2 regions of the Paenibacillus sp. FSL K6-1122 genome follow, and region 2 is predicted to be linked to the other one. Evidence: a T-box and tRNA genes for the amino acid it is inferred to sense, from the RefSeq annotation. Region 2 holds a T-box; the other holds one or more tRNA genes.
The links. The T-box of region 2 lies ahead of ileS (isoleucine--tRNA ligase). A T-box ahead of a tRNA ligase gene usually reads a tRNA of that ligase, here a tRNA-Ile.
Positions count from the first base shown of each region.

Region 1 (10,560 bases), 1.3 Mb from region 2:
TATACTGTCGCATGATACCTTTTTCACGTACTTTAGATAAATCAAAAGTCTCATACCTATTCTTAAAAACTCATAAATATACAGTTCTTTTAGATATGATCCCATGTACCTGATATTAAGGTTAAACCGCATAATTTCATTGTTTGAGAACAGATGATATACAAAGAAACATGACCGGCAAAGCAAGCTTTTGTATACTTTACCACAGTGACGCAATAAATTAAAGGTGTAATTATAATTTTCTTCCCACTACAGTCTGCTTACTAGGCAAGTTTCTTATGTATGTTGTTATTCAATTGGACTCAAAGGTATATCTTAACAGACTTTTTCTACATATTGTACTTGTCTTCTTGGGCAGATTAATCTGTAGCTCTTACTAAAAAGGAGGAATCCACATGATGAAGAAAGGTACAACAATTATTGCTTCCGTGCTTCTGGTGGCCGCGATGGCTGGCCCTGCTGCTGCTGATGGTCATATGTCCAAAGGAATGGATACAACCGGCTCACGTGTCCGGTCTTATCAGGACACCAACTACATGGACCGCACAAACACTAATTCTAACATGAATATGAACATGGATGGAAACTACCGCAACAATGGTGACTATCGTACCAACAATGTTCGGGCAAACGCCACAACAACCGACCGTGACAACGGCATGGATTGGGGCTGGCTTGGTTTGTTGGGACTGCTTGGATTAGCGGGCATGCGTAAAAGAGTGACGGATCGCAACGAACGTTAAATTGTACTCACGTCACTATACAATAGCTGCTACGTCTTAGAAGCAGCTCATCCACAGAGGTAAACAGAAGAGCCAAGACCCCTTTACTATTAAAATAGGGAGGTCTTGGCTCTTTTTTAAATAAACCTGTATTATACTTTACATAAATTATAATATAAAATAACTGCTGATTATTTCGTTAAATAAAATAAAAAAGCCTCTGCATCTGCAAAGGCTCTTTCATTATATTCTGTAAGCGGGTGATGGGAATCGAACCCACGCTATTAGCTTGGAAGGCTAAAGTTCTACCATTGAACTACACCCGCGTAAACAAAAATCGGGATGACACGATTTGAACATGCGACCCCCTGGTCCCAAACCAGGTGCTCTACCAAGCTGAGCTACATCCCGATACTAAAAAAATAATGGCGCGCCCTGAGAGATTCGAACTCCCGGCCTTTTGATTCGTAGTCAAACGCTCTATCCAGCTGAGCTAAGGGCGCAAAAATATTGGAGCGGAAGACGGGAATCGAACCCGCGACCCTCGCCTTGGCAAGGCGATGCTCTACCGCTGAGCCACTTCCGCAAATAAAGGATGCGCGTGGAGGGACTTGAACCCCCACGTCAAAGACGCTAGATCCTAAGTCTAGTGCGTCTGCCAATTCCGCCACACGCGCATATGATGGTGAGTCATGAAGGGCTCGAACCTTCGACACCCTGATTAAAAGTCAGGTGCTCTACCAACTGAGCTAATGACTCATACTAAAATGGCTGGGGATATAGGATTTGAACCTATGCATGACGGAGTCAAAGTCCGTTGCCTTACCGCTTGGCTAATCCCCAATAAAAATATGGTGGAGGCTGAGGGGATCGAACCCCCGACCCTCTGCTTGTAAGGCAGATGCTCTCCCAGCTGAGCTAAGCCTCCAACTATATGACCCGTAGGGGATTCGAACCCCTGTTACCTCCGTGAAAGGGAGGTGTCTTAACCCCTTGACCAACGGGCCCCATTTCCAAAGCTCTCAACCGGGATCGAACCGGTGACCTCATCCTTACCATGGATGCACTCTACCTACTGAGCTATGAGAGCAAATGGCTCCCCGAACAGGGCTCGAACCTGTGACAACTCGATTAACAGTCGAGTGCTCTACCAACTGAGCTATCAGGGAATAATATGCATTTGCAGGGCAAATGCAATTCATCGTACAACGTCCACATGCAGAGCCTGTTTTCTATGTATGATGAAAGAGTTCGCTTGGCGGCGTCCTACTCTCCCAGGACCCTGCAGTCCAAGTACCATCGGCGCTAGAGGGCTTAACGGTCGTGTTCGGGATGGGTACGTGTGGAACCCCTCCGCCATCGCCACCAAACGCAACGCTTAGCTTACATTTCAGAGATCGTTCTCTGAAAACTAGATTCGAAACGAAACATGCGAATTACAACTTGCTAATTGGATAAGCCCTCGACCGATTAGTACTGGTCAGCTCCATGCATTGCTGCACTTCCACCCCCAGCCTATCTACCTCGTCGTCTTCAAGGGGTCTTACATACTGGGAAATCTCATCTTGAGGGGGGCTTCACGCTTAGATGCTTTCAGCGTTTATCCCGTCCGTACATAGCTACCCAGCGGTGCTCCTGGCGGAACAACTGGTACACCAGCGGTACGTCCATCCCGGTCCTCTCGTACTAAGGACAGCTCCTCTCAAATTTCCTACGCCCACGACAGATAGGGACCGAACTGTCTCACGACGTTCTGAACCCAGCTCGCGTACCGCTTTAATGGGCGAACAGCCCAACCCTTGGGACCTACTTCAGCCCCAGGATGCGATGAGCCGACATCGAGGTGCCAAACCTCCCCGTCGATGTGGACTCTTGGGGGAGATAAGCCTGTTATCCCCAGGGTAGCTTTTATCCGTTGAGCGATGGCCCTTCCATGCGGTACCACCGGATCACTAAGCCCGACTTTCGTCCCTGCTCGACTTGTAGGTCTCGCAGTCAAGCTCCCTTATGCCTTTGCACTCTTCGAATGATTTCCAACCATTCTGAGGGAACCTTTGGGCGCCTCCGTTACTCTTTAGGAGGCGACCGCCCCAGTCAAACTGCCCACCTGACACTGTCCCCGCACCGGATTACGGTACCAGGTTAGAACCTAGATACGATCAGGGTGGTATCCCAACGTTGCCTCCACACAAGCTGGCGCTCATGCTTCAAAGGCTCCCACCTATCCTGTACAGATCGTACCCAAATTCAATATCAAGCTGCAGTAAAGCTCCATGGGGTCTTTCCGTCTTGTCGCGGGTAACCTGCATCTTCACAGGTATTAAAATTTCACCGGATCTCTCGTTGAGACAGCGCCCAAGTCGTTACGCCATTCGTGCGGGTCAGAATTTACCTGACAAGGAATTTCGCTACCTTAGGACCGTTATAGTTACGGCCGCCGTTTACTGGGGCTTCGGTTCACAGCTTCGGATTGCTCCTAACCACTCCCCTTAACCTTCCAGCACCGGGCAGGCGTCAGCCCGTATACTTCGCCTTACGGCTTCGCACAGACCTGTGTTTTTGCTAAACAGTCGCTTGGGCCTTTTCACTGCGGCCCCCTCGTGCTATTCACACTACCGGGGCACCCCTTCTCCCGAAGTTACGGGGTCATTTTGCCGAGTTCCTTAACGAGAGTTCTTCCGCGCGCCTTAGAATACTCTTCTCGCCTACCTGTGTCGGTTTGCGGTACGGGCACCATCACCTGGCTAGAGGCTTTTCTTGGCAGTGTGAGATCATGACCTTCGCTACTATAATTTTCGCTCCCCATCACAGCTCAGCCTTACAATGTGCGGATTTGCCTACACATCAGCCTTACTGCTTAGACGGACATCCATCAGTCCGCGTCACTACCCTACTGCGTCCCCCCATTGCTCATAACGGCTTACGGTGGTACAGGAATTTCGACCTGTTGTCCTTCGACTACGCCTTTCGGCCTCGCCTTAGGTCCCGACTTACCCTGAGCGGACGAGCCTTCCTCAGGAACCCTTAGGCTTTCGGCGGATCAGATTCTCACTGATCTTTTCGTTACTCATACCGGCATTCTCACTTGTATAATGTCCAGCGCTCCTTACGGTACACCTTCAACCCTTATACAACGCTCCCCTACCCCTGATGCAAAGCATCAAGCCATAGCTTCGGTGGTGTGTTTAGCCCCGTTACATTTTCGGCGCAGAGTCACTCGACCAGTGAGCTATTACGCACTCTTTCAATGATGGCTGCTTCTAAGCCAACATCCTGGTTGTCTGTGCAACTCCACATCCTTTCCCACTTAACACACACTTGGGGACCTTAGCTGATGGTCTGGGCTGTTTCCCTTTTGACAATGGATCTTAGCACTCACTGTCTGACTCCCGGAAGTAAGTCTATGGCATTCGGAGTTTGACTGAGCTTGGTAACCCTTGCGGGCCCCGCACCCAATCAGTGCTCTACCTCCACGACTCTGTTTTCCGAGGCTAGCCCTAAAGCTATTTCGGGGAGAACCAGCTATCTCCGAGTTCGATTGGAATTTCTCCGCTACCCCCACCTCATCCCCGCATTTTTCAACATGCGTGGGTTCGGGCCTCCAGTGCGTGTTACCGCACCTTCACCCTGGACAGGGGTAGATCACCCGGTTTCGGGTCTACGTCCACGTACTAAGTCGCCCTATTCAGACTCGCTTTCGCTGCGGCTCCGGCTCTTCACCTTAACCTTGCACGGGAACGTAACTCGCCGGTTCATTCTACAAAAGGCACGCCATCACCCCTAAAACGGGCTCTGACTTTTTGTAAGCACACGGTTTCAGGTTCTATTTCACTCCCCTTCCGGGGTGCTTTTCACCTTTCCCTCACGGTACTGCTTCACTATCGGTCGCTAGGAAGTATTTAGCCTTGGCAGATGGTCCTGCCGGATTCATACGGGGTTTCACGTGCCCCGCACTACTCGGGATCCGTCTCGGAGGGAACCAACTTTCAACTACAGGGCTTTTACCTTCTTTGGCGGGCCTTTCCAGACCTCTTCGCTTAACCGGTTCCTTTGTAACTCCATGTGAGACGTCCCACAACCCCAAAGAGCAAGCTCTCTGGTTTGGGCTTCTCCGCGTTCGCTCGCCGCTACTGACGGAATCACTATTGTTTTCTCTTCCTCAGGGTACTTAGATGTTTCAGTTCCCCTGGTATGCCTCTACACAACCTATGTATTCAGTTGTGAGTAACTGGAAATTACCCCAGCTGGGTTTCCCCATTCGGACACCCCCGGATCAAAGCTTGCTTACAGCTCCCCGAGGCAGTTTCGTTGTTCGCCACGTCCTTCATCGGCTCCTAGCGCCTAGGCATCCTCCGTGTGCTCTTAGTAGCTTAACCATTTTGTTCCGGTTTCGGTCGCTCGCTTCCCTTGTTTTGCTTGCGCAAAGCCAAAAGTCGCTCTCACCCGATACCATCACAAAAGCAATTTGACTACCGTTTTTATTAAAACTTGTTTAACACAAGTTCAGCTAAAAAGGAATGTTCTAATTCGCGTTTGTTTCGTTTCGATATCTAGTTTTCAAAGAACAAACTTGTAAGACTTTTTTGGTGGAGCCAAGCGGGATCGAACCGCTGACCTCCTGCTTGCAAGGCAGGCGCTCTCCCAGCTGAGCTATGGCCCCATATAAAGTTTAAAGGTATAGATGGTGGGCCCTGGTGGACTCGAACCACCGGCCTCACCCTTATCAGAGGTGCGCTCTAACCAACTGAGCTAAGGGCCCACATTATATATACTATTTGAACCCAAAATGGGTTACGCTTGGCGGCGTTCTACTCTCCCAGGACCCTGCGGTCCAAGTACCATTGACGCTGAAGGGCTTAACGGTCGTGTTCGGGATGGGAACGTGTGGAACCCCTTCGCTATCGCCACCAAACGTTTGAGAGTTTGAGCTCTCAAAACTGAGCAACGAGTGAGTTGCTTGTGCTCTTCATTTCATCCACACCGAAGTGACGGACCGAAATGAATCGCTGTTGCAGGTTCTAAGAACCTGCATATTTGAATGTTTCCGTTGCAGGAAACGATTCTCCATAGAAAGGAGGTGATCCAGCCGCACCTTCCGATACGGCTACCTTGTTACGACTTCACCCCAATCATCTATCCCACCTTCGGCGGCTGGCTCCTTGCGGTTACCCCACCGACTTCGGGTGTTATAAACTCTCGTGGTGTGACGGGCGGTGTGTACAAGACCCGGGAACGTATTCACCGCGGCATGCTGATCCGCGATTACTAGCAATTCCGACTTCATGCAGGCGAGTTGCAGCCTGCAATCCGAACTGAGACCGGCTTTGTTGGGATTGGCTCCATCTCGCGATTTCGCAGCCCGTTGTACCGGCCATTGTAGTACGTGTGTAGCCCAGGTCATAAGGGGCATGATGATTTGACGTCATCCCCACCTTCCTCCGGTTTGTCACCGGCAGTCTATCTAGAGTGCCCACCCGAAGTGCTGGCAACTAAATATAAGGGTTGCGCTCGTTGCGGGACTTAACCCAACATCTCACGACACGAGCTGACGACAACCATGCACCACCTGTCTTGAATGTTCCGAAGAAAAGGTACATCTCTGCACCGGTCATTCAGATGTCAAGACCTGGTAAGGTTCTTCGCGTTGCTTCGAATTAAACCACATACTCCACTGCTTGTGCGGGTCCCCGTCAATTCCTTTGAGTTTCAGTCTTGCGACCGTACTCCCCAGGCGGAGTGCTTAATGTGTTAACTTCGGCACCAAGGGTATCGAAACCCCTAACACCTAGCACTCATCGTTTACGGCGTGGACTACCAGGGTATCTAATCCTGTTTGCTCCCCACGCTTTCGCGCCTCAGCGTCAGTTACAGCCCAGAGAGTCGCCTTCGCCACTGGTGTTCCTCCACATATCTACGCATTTCACCGCTACACGTGGAATTCCACTCTCCTCTTCTGCACTCAAGTCACCCAGTTTCCAGTGCGATCCGGGGTTGAGCCCCGGGATTAAACACCAGACTTAAATGACCGCCTGCGCGCGCTTTACGCCCAATAATTCCGGACAACGCTTGCCCCCTACGTATTACCGCGGCTGCTGGCACGTAGTTAGCCGGGGCTTTCTTCTCAGGTACCGTCACCTTGAGAGCAGTTACTCTCCCAAGCGTTCTTCCCTGGCAACAGAGCTTTACGATCCGAAAACCTTCATCACTCACGCGGCATTGCTCCGTCAGGCTTTCGCCCATTGCGGAAGATTCCCTACTGCTGCCTCCCGTAGGAGTCTGGGCCGTGTCTCAGTCCCAGTGTGGCCGATCACCCTCTCAGGTCGGCTACGCATCGTCGCCTTGGTGAGCCGTTACCTCACCAACTAGCTAATGCGCCGCAGGCCCATCCCCAAGTGACAGATTGCTCCGTCTTTCCAGTTTCCTTCAGGCGAAGAAAACAATTATTCGGTATTAGCTACCGTTTCCGGTAGTTGTCCCAAACTTGAGGGCAGGTTGCCTACGTGTTACTCACCCGTCCGCCGCTAACTATCAGAGAAGCAAGCTTCTCTTCAAGTCCGCTCGACTTGCATGTATTAGGCATGCCGCCAGCGTTCGTCCTGAGCCAGGATCAAACTCTCCAATAAAGTATTGAAAAGAGCGATAAGCTCATTTTGAATCTGACGAGATTAAAAATCTCATTTGTGCTCCAGTCGATTCAAGCTAAGGCTTGTTTCAAACTTTCGCGTTCATTCTGCAAGCAGAATGTTTACTCACTCGTTGTTCAGTTTTCAAAGATCAAACATTCAATTTAGTGCTGTTTTTCATGTTGTCGTCGTTTCAGCGGCGACTTTTATAATATATCATGTTGAAGTTCTCTTTGCAAGCATTATTTTTTCGATTATTTTCAATCGCTTTATTTTCATGCTTGTTTCCGTGAACCGCTCCTAAAAAAGGAACGAAAATTAATTTACCATATGAAATTAGAAAGGTCAACCCTTTTTCGACAAAAAGTATGAACCCCTCAGCAATTTCACATTCTCATAGTTCAGAGGTACAGCACCCGCTATGAAGAGCCGCACCTCCCTTCCACTACTGTAAATCGAATATATGACCAGCTTCAGCATTATGGCTTCGACTTTTTCAGCTTCCCACCTCTGGCGTACTTGGACAACTCTTTTGGCGGGGCAAAGCGTGCATACATGCGGAACACAGTCTTATATCGGCTCGCGATAGCATATTTGATCTCTTGGTCAAGACGATTATCACTTAGATCGAAAAGCATCTCATCTAATTCTTTACGCAGCACATAGTCTAGTTCCTTGCATTCCTTCTCGTTAAACAACATACCCAGCATTAGAGTTCTCCTTTTTGTGCATAGCCTCTTTATCACACTTACACAAGTTTCATGCAACACCCCGTGCATTCTCGCTTTTGTGGGTGCTGCTGAAACCCGTTTTATTGTTATGGTCAACTTTCTGAAAATTTATGAATGCCAACCATCACAAAATTTTATCCTCTCACCAGAGTATACGTAAGTGTGCTTTCGATGATTGCTGCAACAAGAAGCAAGATGACAACCCAAAAGGATGCCGTTAGCGTCCTATTCATGAATGCTCTCCACCGGGTACCCATCGTATTTCGCTTGTCACTTCCAAGTTGTGCAAGGCTTTTGATAACCAGACCACCAAACTTCAGTCCGAAGGCGCAAGCAATGATAATGACCGGAATCTCAATAATGCCATGCGGAAGTAAACCTTTAACCACAATGTCATAGAAGCTTGCTCCATAATTCATCGTGGTGTGCACCACAAATCCAAGGACCATCCCATTGATCAGCAGGAAGATGACAGGCAGAATTCCGAAGAATATACCGGCATAGATGACAAGTACACTTTTGATGGCATTATTGAAAAAGATAAACAGAAAGAAGTTCCATTGCACATTGCCCCCCTGCTCCAGCCGTTCACTGACTTCACGTAATCCTCCGATTTGGTTCAACAACAGTTCTTCCAGTGGCCCTGTACTCACCCATCCTGCCCCTATACCAACAGCAAACAAAACTACGGACCAGATTAATGCACTACGGATGGAACCAAGATCTTTAAGAAATGTACTGAATTTTAACATAATAACCTCCTGTAGAATCTAAAATGATGGACAAACAAGGATCAGTGACGAATAACTGGGCAGTACGAGCATACATTGGAGAGTAAACAAGCATTTCTTATGGGAGAGGGGCGCTTATTGAAATGAACTCGTTCTATGTATTTAGCGGCAAAAAGATTAAACGGTACCTGATTGTCCTCGTTGCTGCCATCTTTGCGATCGGTATTATCTATCTGGAGAGAGGCAATGTCTCCGTATTCTCGGAGGAAGCACCATCCGCCGTCTACAGCGTTCCAACCGAGAAGAAGGTAATCGCACTTACCTTTGACATTAGCTGGGGGGATAAACGGACAGAGCCGATTCTGAAAGTTCTTCAGGAGAATAAAGTGCAGAAGGCAACCTTTTTCCTTTCCTCCCCCTGGAGCAAGACACACCCCGAAATTGTTACTGCCATCAAAGAGGCAGGATATGAAATTGGCAGCCATGGTCACAGACATGAGAACTACAGCAGCCTGACTGAAGAAGAAATTCGCAAAGAAATTTCGACAGCTCATAGCATTTTAACCGATTTAACGGGAAAAGAACCGAAATTACTACGTCTGCCCAACGGGGACTTTGACAAGCGAGTGCTTCAGGTAGCCAATAGTCTGAATTATCAGGTTGTGCAGTGGGATACCGACTCCTTGGATTGGAAAAACCCTGGTGTACAGACCATTGTTGATCGCGTAGTAAGCAAGGCACATCCAGGGGACATCGTACTGCTGCATGCAAGCGATTCCTCCAAACAAACGCATGAAGCACTCCCTGTAATTATCGACAAGTTGAAAAATCAGGGCTATGAATTTGTTACCGTGTCTGAGTTGCTCAACCATTCCAGTGTGGAAGGTAAGGAAGTTCGTGACCAAGCCAGCGGTCAATGATTACTCAATTATGAGCTATAGCTCAAATAGGTGCTTAAAAGTTGAAAAGAGCTAACCAGGTTAGCTCTTTTTGGTATGTTTTTTGTGCAAAATGAATTCTATGCTCGGCTTTCTTTCAACTGTTCTGCCTTTCCACTTACACTCCGGTTCGTCGATACATCCACCAGCCTGTGCAATATCAGCATTTGGTATGCATTACATAGGAGCAAGGGAACCACAATAAATATGGTTGCAGCATTCACATCAATACGTAATACGCCGATCGTCTCCACTATGGTGACGGCAATCATGAAAAAGAGTGTAGGTACAAGCGCGGAGATATGAGTCAGCTTTACTTTAACGTAAGCGGTAACAATTGCAGCTGCCAAAATAATGATACCTAACACAATATCCGATATGCGTTCCCGGTCTCCCCCAACAAACAGGCGTAAAAACATCACGTCAAGCAGGGCTAACACCGTTAGTACAATCTGCACGATCTGCCAACCGCGCTTTGGAAATACACCTTTACCCATATAATTCAATATCAGATATGCAAAGAAACCCATTTGTGAATACACGCTGATCATAACCCCTGATCCAAATAAGATCAAAAGATACAGAAGAAAATCATTTAATCCATTTGTTTTCTCCCCGTTCACCAGCATCATAATCAATCCTGTACCCAATGCTCCCGCGGCCCCAATAAGCAAGGCTGTCCAAAACAGGAAAAACCATTTACGTAAATTCAAAAGTTTTCCACCCCCGAGTGTTTATTTTACCAACCTTCTCAGCAAAAAACCATCATTGCTCAACATATTTCCCCCTTTCCCATCACATACTACATCCAGTAT
Region 1 covers NZ_CP150272.1:6,271,351-6,281,910, forward strand. Annotated here, with positions in the region: gene NSQ20_RS27920 (WGxxGxxG family protein) at 396-743, shown strand; tRNA gene NSQ20_RS27925 (tRNA-Gly) at 978-1,048, opposite strand; tRNA gene NSQ20_RS27930 (tRNA-Pro) at 1,060-1,133, opposite strand; tRNA gene NSQ20_RS27935 (tRNA-Arg) at 1,149-1,225, opposite strand; tRNA gene NSQ20_RS27940 (tRNA-Gly) at 1,234-1,308, opposite strand; tRNA gene NSQ20_RS27945 (tRNA-Leu) at 1,319-1,399, opposite strand; tRNA gene NSQ20_RS27950 (tRNA-Lys) at 1,406-1,481, opposite strand; tRNA gene NSQ20_RS27955 (tRNA-Gln) at 1,491-1,565, opposite strand; tRNA gene NSQ20_RS27960 (tRNA-Val) at 1,575-1,650, opposite strand; tRNA gene NSQ20_RS27965 (tRNA-Glu) at 1,658-1,729, opposite strand; tRNA gene NSQ20_RS27970 (tRNA-Thr) at 1,740-1,812, opposite strand; tRNA gene NSQ20_RS27975 (tRNA-Asn) at 1,816-1,891, opposite strand; rRNA gene rrf (5S ribosomal RNA) at 1,976-2,092, opposite strand; rRNA gene NSQ20_RS27985 (23S ribosomal RNA) at 2,173-5,098, opposite strand; tRNA gene NSQ20_RS27990 (tRNA-Ala) at 5,307-5,382, opposite strand; tRNA gene NSQ20_RS27995 (tRNA-Ile) at 5,405-5,481, opposite strand; rRNA gene rrf (5S ribosomal RNA) at 5,518-5,634, opposite strand; rRNA gene NSQ20_RS28005 (16S ribosomal RNA) at 5,793-7,345, opposite strand; gene NSQ20_RS28010 (hypothetical protein) at 7,825-8,055, opposite strand; gene NSQ20_RS28015 (stage II sporulation protein M) at 8,211-8,828, opposite strand; gene pdaB (polysaccharide deacetylase family sporulation protein PdaB) at 8,951-9,727, shown strand; gene NSQ20_RS28025 (KinB-signaling pathway activation protein) at 9,826-10,458, opposite strand.
Region 1: it has a tRNA-Ile gene. The T-box ahead of ileS (isoleucine--tRNA ligase) is inferred to sense a tRNA for this amino acid. The anticodon was not compared.

Region 2 (10,560 bases):
AACCATTGACTGAACTGTCGATGGGGATGTCCAATGATTTTGAAGTGGCCATTGAAGAAGGTGCAACCTGGGTACGGCTAGGATCGATTCTCGTAGGAAAAGAGGAGGGTTCACGATGGGCGTAATGAATAAATTTATGAATTTCCTCGGACTTCAGGAAGAGGAAGAGATTGTGGAACGTGAACGAATGGCTGCGCAGGAGGAAAATGAGGCTGAACATCAGGAAGCTGAAACCTCCAGTCTCGATAAACGTAGAAACCAAAGGGGGAATAATGTGGTGAGCATTCATTCCCAGAAAAATGTTAAAGTTGTCCTGTATGAACCGCGTTCTTATGACGAGGCTCAGGAAATTGCCGACCATCTGCGTTCGCATCGTACCGTTGTGGTGAACTTGCAACGAATTCGCCAGGACCAAGCGCTGCGCGTTATAGATTTTTTGAGTGGCACGGTATATGCATTGGGTGGCGGTATTTCCAAAATCGGCGGAAACATTTTTCTCTGTACGCCAGATACGGTTGAAATTCAGGGATCAATTACGGAAATACTGGCTGACAGCGAGCAAGATTATAACAGAATGAGGTGAGCCACTTTTGTATCAGATTGAAAGCGTGTTGTACACGTTATACCAGATTTACTTTTACATGGTCATTGTCTACATATTGATGTCTTGGCTTCCCAATGCGCGGGAAAGCTTCATCGGTGAATGGCTGGGCAAATTAGTGGAACCATATCTAAGACCGTTTCGCCGATTTATACCGCCTTTGTTCGGTGTGCTGGATATTTCCCCGATTGTGGCGCTGATCGTTCTGCAACTTGCGCTTAATGGGCTGATCTCCATACTTCGGTATTTTGCATATTAGGGTAGGGTGACATAGATGAGCGGTGAAATTTACGAACATTTTAGCCATGATGAGCGGGATTATGTAGATAAGGCTTCGGATTGGGTTGAGCAGGCGGGTAAGTATCATGACATGAAGCTAACTGACTTTCTTGATCCAAGACAGGTTTTTATATTACAGACTCTTGCCAATCGCCGTAACGACGTTCAGATTCGTCTGGATGGTGGTTACGAGGCTGCTGAACGCAAGCGTGCGCTGGTTGCACCTGATTATATGTATCTGGATGATGAGGATATGGGTATGCAGGTGCTCAGTATTACGTCTGATGATCAGAAAATCTCGGAGCTGGAGCATGGGGACTATATGGGTTCCCTGCTCGGGCTTGGGATGAAACGTGGAAAGATCGGGGATATCCAAGTGCTGGAGGACGGTTGCCATACAGTGGTGGCGGCGGAAACCGGCGCTTTTTTATCGCTTCAACTGAATCAGGTGCATCGGTTACATGTGTTCACAGAGTTACTTCCTTTGAATCAGATGCGATGGTCAGAGAGTAAACTGGAGACGATGGACATTACGGTCGCTTCTCTTCGTTTGGATGGAATCTGCGCAGATGTGTATCGGCTTAGTCGCAGTAAAGTGCTGGCGCCGATCAAAGCTGGTCGCTGCCGTGTGAACTGGAAAGTTGAGGAAGATCCCTCCAAATCGCTAAAAGCGGGTGATGTCGTATCCATTCAGGGATTTGGCCGCTTCAAGGTTATGGAACAGGATGGGATGACCAAAAAAGGGCGCTGCCGAGTGAAAATCGGCAAATTTGCCTGAGTCTGTTGCAGGAAAATCCGCTTTCTTGTCGAAATGTTTATCATAAAGGTGTAGAAAATACGCGGTGTATCCGATAAACATTAAGTCAAAGCTTTACATGAACGTTGGAGGATGCAATTCTGATCCTGCATTCCGTATACGTTGCCAAGGTTAGGCATCAACGATACGGCCCCTTGGGTGGTACCCATATGCTGCAAACCTTCTCTGGACGGGAAGGAACTTTAACAGGAGGTGGACAGCATGCCATTAACGCCGCTGGACATACACAACAAGGAATTTTCCCGACGTTTGCGCGGGTATGACGAGGATGAAGTCAATGAATTCCTGGATCAAGTCATCAAAGATTACGAAGGCGTCATTCGCGAGAACAAAGAGCTGAGCAATCAGTTGCTGTCCGTTCAGGAGAAACTGGATCATTTTTCTACAATTGAAGAGACGCTTAGCAAAACGATTATCATTGCGCAGGAAGCTGCTGATGATGTGAAGGGTAATGCGAAGAAAGAAGCGCAGTTGATCGTGAAGGAAGCAGAGAAAAATGCAGACCGGATCGTGAACGAATCGTTGGGCAAATCTCGCAAAATTGCTTTGGAAGTGGAAGAACTGAAAAAGCAGGCCTCGATTTATCGTGCCCGTTTCCGCACGCTTGTTGAAGCGCAGCTTGAACTGTTGACTCAGGATGGTTGGGAAGTGCTGGAGAGCCGGGAGCAGGAAGTGCGTGACCGTGAGCGGGAGATGAAAGAAATTTATTAGTCTGTCGCCTGGTTGACTTTTGTCTGCAAAGAGGCTATAACTATATTCATAATGAATAGTGATTCCATGACGGGTTCAGTACGTTATGATCTCATCCCTCAGAGAGTTGGTGGTTGGTGCAAACCAATGGATGAGTTATAGCCGAATATCTCCCCGGAGAAGTGACGCTGAAGCGGTGATTATGATTGCCGTGTGTAAGCCGAACCGTAAGCCGTACGTTATAACGGCACCCTGCAGTAGTTTAGCGGGGCATAAGCGCTGTTGATGACAGAGCATACCCAGGTTTGCCTGGATGTGGTTTGTGATGAACAGAATTAGGGTGGTAACGCGAGTATAGTCTCGTCCCTTTCCAGGGACGGGGCTTTTTTGTGTCCAAAAAAGGCGAACGTTCATGAGGCCCGAAGGGACCTCAAGGAGAGAGCCGCCCGCCGGGAAAGCGAAGCACCCGGCACACGGGTTTCGCCAAGGCGAACGTCCATGAGGCCCGAAGGGACCTCAAGGAGAGAGCCGCTCGCCGGGAAAGCGAAGCACCCGGCAACACCCGCCTCGCGGTAAGGCCATGCGGCGTTCATGCAGGGAACAGCCGCAAAATGGCCGCCATCACGCACATTAACCCTCGCCCATAAGCGCCAGCGCTCCCCCACCGATAACCCATCCCGGGTGTCCAGAAGGCGGAGCGCCTATGGGGTCCCCCTTGGCAAGGGGGATTTAGGGGGATTGAAACGCTTTTTGTGGACGGTCCACAATCCAACCAAAGAAAGGGAAGATAATCATCATGCAACGAGTTGACGTCAAAGAGAAGGCACGTGCCAGAGAATTACGCGTGTTAGATAAATGGAAAACGGAGAATACATTCAAAAGATCCATCGAAAACCGGGAGGGCAAGCCAAACTTCGTATTTTATGAAGGGCCGCCTACAGCAAACGGTAAACCGCATATCGGTCACGTACTGGGACGGGTAATCAAGGATTTTGTTGGACGGTATAACACGATGAAGGGTTACCGTGTTGTTCGTAAAGCAGGCTGGGATACACATGGTCTGCCTGTAGAACTGGGTGTACAGAAGAAGCTTGGTATCTCCCACAAGTGGGAAATCGAAGATTATGGCGTGGAGAAATTCATTAACGAATGTAAAGCGAGCGTATTCGAGTACGAGCAACAATGGCGTGATTTGACAGAAGGCATCGGATATTGGACGGATATGAATAACCCGTATATCACCCTTGATAACAACTACATCGAGAGTGTATGGAACATCCTGGCGACGATCCATGAGAAAGGCCTGTTGTATCGTGGTCACCGTGTGAGCCCGTATTGTCCTTCTTGTCAGACAACACTGAGTTCCCATGAAGTTGCACAAGGGTACAAAGACGTCAAAGATCTGAGTGCTACAGCGAAATTCAAACTGAATGACAGCGGAGAATTTGTACTGGCTTGGACGACAACACCTTGGACACTGCCTTCACACGTTGCACTTGCCGTGAATCCGGATATGGACTACTCCCGTGTTCGTCAAGGTGATGAAGTGTACATCATGGCAACCAATCTAGTTGAAAAAGTGATGAAAGATACCAAGGGTGAGTATGAAATCATCGGTGCACTGAAAGGTGCTGATCTGGTTGGCAAAACGTATGATCCTCCGTTCAACTACGTACAGGCTGAGAAAGCCAACATCATTCTGGGTGCAGGCTTTGTAACGGATGCAAGTGGTACGGGTATCGTACACATGGCTCCTGCCCATGGTGAAGATGACTACCGTGTATGCCGTGAGAATGGGATCAGCTTTGTGAACATGGTGGACTTGGAAGGCAAATTTGTCGCTGAGGTTACTGACTTTGCGGGACGTTTCGTGAAGGATTGTGATATTGATATCGTAAGATATCTGTCTGAGCATGGACGGTTGTTCAGCAAAGAAAAATATGAGCACAGCTATCCATTCTGCTGGCGTTGTGATACACCGCTTCTGTACTATGCGATGGACAGCTGGTTTATCCAAACAACAGCCATCAAGGACCAATTGATTGCCAACAACAGTGAAGTGGATTGGTACCCAGGTCACGTTCGTGAAGGTCGCTTCGGGAAATTCCTTGAGGATCTGGTGGATTGGAACATCAGCCGTGATCGTTATTGGGGAACTCCGCTGAACATCTGGGTGTGCGAGGAGACTGGCGAACAATTTGCACCACACAGCATTGCAGAATTGCGTGCTCGTGCGGTAGGTGATGTGCCTGAGAATCTTGAATTGCATAAACCATATGTGGATGAAGTTAAAGTCATGAGCTCTTGTGGCAAATATGAGATGAAACGTACACCGGAAGTGATCGATGTCTGGTTCGACAGCGGCTCCATGCCGTTTGCCCAGCAGCACTATCCATTTGAAAATAAAGAAGTATTCGAACAGCAGTATCCTGCGGATATGATCTGTGAGGGAATTGACCAGACACGTGGCTGGTTCTACAGCTTGCTGGCGGTTTCCACCCTTTTGACAGGCAAAGCGCCTTACAAAGCGGTTATGGCTACAGGACACGTTCTTGACGAGAACGGACAGAAGATGTCCAAATCCAAAGGTAACGTTATCGATCCTTGGGAAGTAATTGAAGAATACGGTACAGATGCATTCCGCTGGGCTTTGTTGTCTGACAGTGCACCGTGGAACAGCAAACGTTTCTCCAAAGGTATCGTAGGGGAAGCCAAATCCAAAATGGTGGATACGCTGGTCAACACCCATGCATTCCTGACGCTTTATGCTACCATTGATGGATTTGATCCACAGGAGCACCCGTTCCAACTGTCCGCACACAAGCTGGATCGCTGGATTCTGTCGAGACTGAACAGCCTGATCTTGGTTGTAGAAAAAGCGCTGCTGGTTAACGACTATCTGAACTCTTCCAAAGCGATTGAAGCATTTGTTGATGAGTTGAGTAACTGGTACATCCGTCGTTCCCGTGACCGTTTCTGGGGCAGTGGCCTGACAGACGATAAATTGGACGCTTACCGTACATTGACTGAGGTACTGGTGACTACTGCGAAGTTGGTTGCTCCGTTTACACCGATGCTGGCAGAAGACATCTATCTGAACCTTGCAACAGGTGAGAGTGTGCACATGGAAGACTATCCAGTAGCCAACGAAGCGCTGATTGATGCAGGGCTGGAACAGGATATGGAGACGGCTCGCCGCGTGGTTGAACTTGCCCGTAACGTTCGTAACGAAACAGGCATCAAGACACGTCAGCCACTGTCCGAATTGATCGTTTCACTCGATAAAGGGTTTGACCTGGCAAGTTATGAAGAGATCATCAAGGAAGAGATCAATGTAAAAGGAATCCGTACGGAGCATAATGATGCGGAATTCGTTGACTTTACATTGAAGCTGAACCTGAAAGTTGCAGGTAAGAAATACGGTAAAAACGTAGGATTCCTGCAAAACTTCTTCAAGGGAATGACGGCCGATGAGACGCGTAAAGTGGTTTCGGAGGGTGTGCTGAACATCGTTTCTCCGGAAGGCGAAGAGCTGCAAGTGACGAGCGAAGAATTATTGGTTGATAAACAGGCCAAATCAGGTTTTGCTTCAGCATCGGGTTACGGTCTGACGGTTGCGCTCAATACCGAAATCACGCCAGCATTGGAACAGGAAGGCTGGGTCCGTGAAGTGGTTCGTGCTGTGCAGGATACCCGGAAACGACTGGATCTGCCAATTGAGAAAAGAGTACGTTTGACACTGGATGTGGATGCATCTCTTCAGGAAGCTATTCAGGCGTTTGATGATGTGTTGCGTGAAAATGTTCTCGTAACCGAAGTTACATTTGGTTCGAATGAGTCGATGGAACGTGTTGAAGCCGGAGGCAAATCGATCGGTATTTACATCGAAGCGTAATTCGGAGCATGTCCCATTCAACAGGGATAGAATATAGAGCATAAACAAACGAGCCGCAGAGGCAGGGACATATTCCCTGTATCTGGGCTCGTTTGTTTTTTAGGCAATAAGGCAATGATTCTATAGTGCAGTCAATCTATATTGATCAAAGGAACTGACCAAAACATGAGCGAACATGACAAGCAAACTGCATCCACTTCACAACAATCAACGTCAGATAATCTCAATTCCCATGACAAAATTGAAGAGTTACATACCCTGACAAACCGTCTGGCGAATGAACTGGAACGTTCACGAATTGCGCAATACACAGAATTGCTGAACAGGCCATGGAAATTGATTGGACTTAACCTGTTGTCAGGAGCCGCACGAGGTGTGGGGATTGCGATTGGGTTTACCTTTTTCGCAGCAACGATCATTTACGTTTTGCAGCTACTTGGGGCGCTCAATCTTCCCATTGTTGGAGATTACATCGCTGATATTGTGCGCATTGTCCAGCGTCAGCTTGATATGAACACTTACTAAGCGATTAGTAATTAAAGGTGAAAGATATCAAAGTACATTTAGTAAATGTCATCCGTCTCCATATCCGGTTCTAACAGACCCTCGCCCTCACGGTTCTCCAGGTACTGACGATATTGCCTATTGCGCACGATGGAGACGTCATGACCATAGATGTCCGTGGCAACAAAACTTTCGTACGCTTCAACGCAGCCTTCCACTTCATCGGTAGCTTCAATCGCCATAACATCATAGCTGTCGATATCGCGTCCTTCAGCCATGGCTGGTGAGTTCGATGTGCCCCAACTTTCAACAATCTGCCAAGTGTCTTCACCATCGAAGCCATTTTGATCATCTCGCTCGTCCAGACTGGTTCGACCAAATGCCGGGGCAAGGAATTCTTCCTCTACAGGGCGGTTCTCAGAGACAACGGTTTCTGGTTGATGTTTTTTGCAGTATTTGGTGTAGGGGACAGCTTCCATGCGTTCATAAGGGATGGGTTGCTGACAGACCGCACATGTACCGTAATGTCCTTCTTCGATGGAGTGCAGTGCAGAATCGATTCGTTCCAATTGGAATTCATCATGTTCCAGCAGGGAAATATCTTTCTCGCGTTCATACACCTCCGTGGCTATGTCACCAGGATGATTATCAATTGGTGATAATTCACCTGTCTGTAGTTTAAGGGAGTCTCCAAGGCCATAATGCTCGTTTTCCGACAGTCTATGTTCAATATCGCGCTTATCGGACATCAGTTGGGAACGTAAAAATTGCAGTTGTTCGTTAGTAAAATGTGACATGATTTTCCCCTTTCTGCTTTCATGCTGGAATCCGGATTTTGACTCTATTGTAGGATGTGCCATTGAGGGCAAGATTACAGAAGGGAAATGTTATCGTTTTTGCCATAAGCATTGCGATGTAGCGCGTCGTGGACGATTTCCAAACAGCTGTGCTACAATAAACAAGTCTGGCGTAAGCCTGGTATCGTTTGGAAAAGACAAGAACGGAGTGACAAACAAACGTGGTGTATTATATCCTCGCTTTTATCGTATTTTTATTGGATCAGGGAACCAAGTATCTGATTGCAACCCGGATGGAACTCAGAGAAGAAATTCCGGTCATCGGCAATTTCTTTGTCATCACATCACATCGTAACTCAGGAGCAGCATTTGGCATTCTGCAAGACCAGCGTTGGTTCTTTATCGTGGTTACGTTGATTGTGGTCGTTGCCTTGATTTGGTATTTGCAAAAGGTAAAAGATACCCCGCACAAATTGCTGCCTGTGGCGCTTAGTTTGGTGCTTGGTGGAGCAATTGGCAACTTCCTTGACCGGGCATTGACCGGAGAAGTTGTAGATTTTGTACAACTTAATTTTGGAAGTTATACGTTTCCCATTTTTAACATCGCCGATTCGGCAATCTGCATCGGTGTAGGGTTGATCATAGTGGAGACATTGCTTGAAGGACGGCGCGAAAAAGCAGCCGCGAAGATTGAAGGGAATGAACATCATGAGTAATCCGAATAAGGAACAGATTAACGACGAAGAACTAATGAATGGCAATGAACGTATGGAATGGACCGTTGCCGCTGAACATAAAAAAGAACGAATTGACAAATATATTACGGAAGCCGTGGATAACGTATCTCGCTCCCAAGTTCAATTGTGGATCGGAGACGGAATGGTTACGGTAAATGGTGCTGTAGTCAAAGCCAATGCCAAGTTATCCGAAGGGGATCTGGTTGAGTTACAGATTCCAGAACCAGCTGCTGTGGAGATCATTGCCGAAGATATTCCGCTGGAAGTGGTATATGAAGATAGCGACCTGATCGTGATCAACAAACAGCGTGGTCTTGTGGTGCATCCGGCACCAGGACACACGTCGGGTACCCTCGTTAATGCACTTATGCATCACTGCAAAGACCTCTCGGGTATTAATGGGGAGTTGCGTCCTGGTATTGTGCATCGTATCGATAAGGATACATCTGGCCTGATTATGGCTGCCAAGAACGATCGTGCGCATGCATCACTGGCTGCTCAGTTGAAGGAACATACGGTGAATAGACGGTATATTGCGCTTGTTCATGGTCATCTTAACCATGATCAAGGGACCATTGATGCACCGATTGGACGCGATACCAATGACCGCAAAATGTATACGGTCACAGAACGTAACAGTAAACATGCCGTTACGCATTTTACCGTTACAGAGCGGATTAATGATTACACCTTGCTGGAATTGAAACTGGAGACAGGACGTACTCACCAGATTCGGGTTCACATGAAATTTATTGGTCACCCGCTTGTAGGAGATCCAACTTATGGACGGAATAAAGGCATCAAAATGCAAGGACAGGCTCTTCATGCGGCCATTCTTGGATTTGTGCATCCAACAACGGGAGAATACCTTGAATTTTCAGCTCCGATTCCGCAAGATATGGAAGACGTGCTCGCCTCGCTACGCAGTCGTTAACAGCTCCAAGAAAGTACAAATGTTCGGATACTTTGTCCATGGCTTTGATCACGCAAATGCTTCATATTAAAGTGTAGAAATTTGCGTCAAATGAGGAGATGAACAACGTTATGAGTATCGATAAATACCAAGAAACTTACATTCAGACTAATTTTGCCGACCGTATCGGTGGCTCCAACTATGGTAAAGACACGAACATTTATAAATTCGAGAAAATCAAACGTGCCAAAGCTTCGGCCAAAAAAGATTTTCCCGATGTGGAACTGATTGACCTTGGTGTAGGTGAACCGGACGAAATGGCTGATGCAGGCATTGTAGCTGCACTTGCAGAAGAAGCTTCCAGACCTGAGAACCGTGGTTATGCTGACAATGGTATTCCTGAATTCAAAGCTGCTGCTGCTTCCTACCTGAAAAACGTATTCAACGTAGAAGGTATCGATGCAGATACTGAGATCGTACACTCCATTGGTTCAAAACCGGCTTTGGCGATGATGCCTTCATGCTTCATCAATCCGGGTGATGTGACGATCATGACCGTTCCAGGTTACCCGGTTATGGGTACACATACGAAGTATCTGGGTGGAGAAGTGTTCAACATCCAGTTGACGAAAGAGAATAACTTCTTGCCTGATCTGACGGCTATCCCGGAAGATATCGCAAAACGTGCGAAGTTGCTCTACCTGAACTATCCGAACAACCCAACAGGCGCAAGCGCGACGGTGGAGTTCTTCACTGAAGTCGTTGAATGGGCTAAGAAATACAATGTTGTGGTTGTACATGATGCTCCATATGCAGCATTGACGTATGATGGCAAAAAACCGTTCAGCTTTCTCTCGGTACCTGGTGCGAAGGATGTCGGCGTAGAGCTGCACTCTCTGTCCAAGTCCTACAACATGACAGGTTGGAGAATCGGATTTGTAGCGGGTAACCCGCTCGTAGTCAAAGCATTCAGTGATGTGAAGGACAACAATGACTCCGGTCAGTTCATCGCGATTCAAAAGGCTGCTGCTTATGGATTGAATCACCCTGAAATTACGGAAAAAATTGCAGAGAAATATTCTCGCCGTCACGACATGCTCGTTGCCGCATTGAACGAACTGGGCTTCCAGGCTGAAAAACCTAAAGGTTCATTCTTCCTGTATGTAGAAGCACCAAAAGGTGTGGTTGGCGGACGTCGCTTTGAATCCGGCGAAGATTTCTCCCAATTCCTGATCCGTGAGAAACTGATCTCATCCGTACCTTGGGATGATGCCGGTAACTTTGTTCGTTTCTCCGTAACCTTTGAAGCGAAGGGTGAAGAGGAAGA
Region 2 covers NZ_CP150272.1:4,932,478-4,943,037, reverse strand. Annotated here, with positions in the region: gene NSQ20_RS22265 (YggS family pyridoxal phosphate-dependent enzyme) at 1-125, shown strand, start outside; gene NSQ20_RS22260 (cell division protein SepF) at 116-583, shown strand; gene NSQ20_RS22255 (YggT family protein) at 591-860, shown strand; gene NSQ20_RS22250 (YlmH/Sll1252 family protein) at 876-1,658, shown strand; gene NSQ20_RS22245 (DivIVA domain-containing protein) at 1,899-2,408, shown strand; T-box leader at 2,466-2,758, shown strand; gene ileS (isoleucine--tRNA ligase) at 3,184-6,282, shown strand; gene NSQ20_RS22235 (DUF5665 domain-containing protein) at 6,448-6,807, shown strand; gene NSQ20_RS22230 (TraR/DksA C4-type zinc finger protein) at 6,846-7,583, opposite strand; gene lspA (signal peptidase II) at 7,805-8,299, shown strand; gene NSQ20_RS22220 (RluA family pseudouridine synthase) at 8,283-9,254, shown strand; gene NSQ20_RS22215 (LL-diaminopimelate aminotransferase) at 9,365-10,560, shown strand, end outside.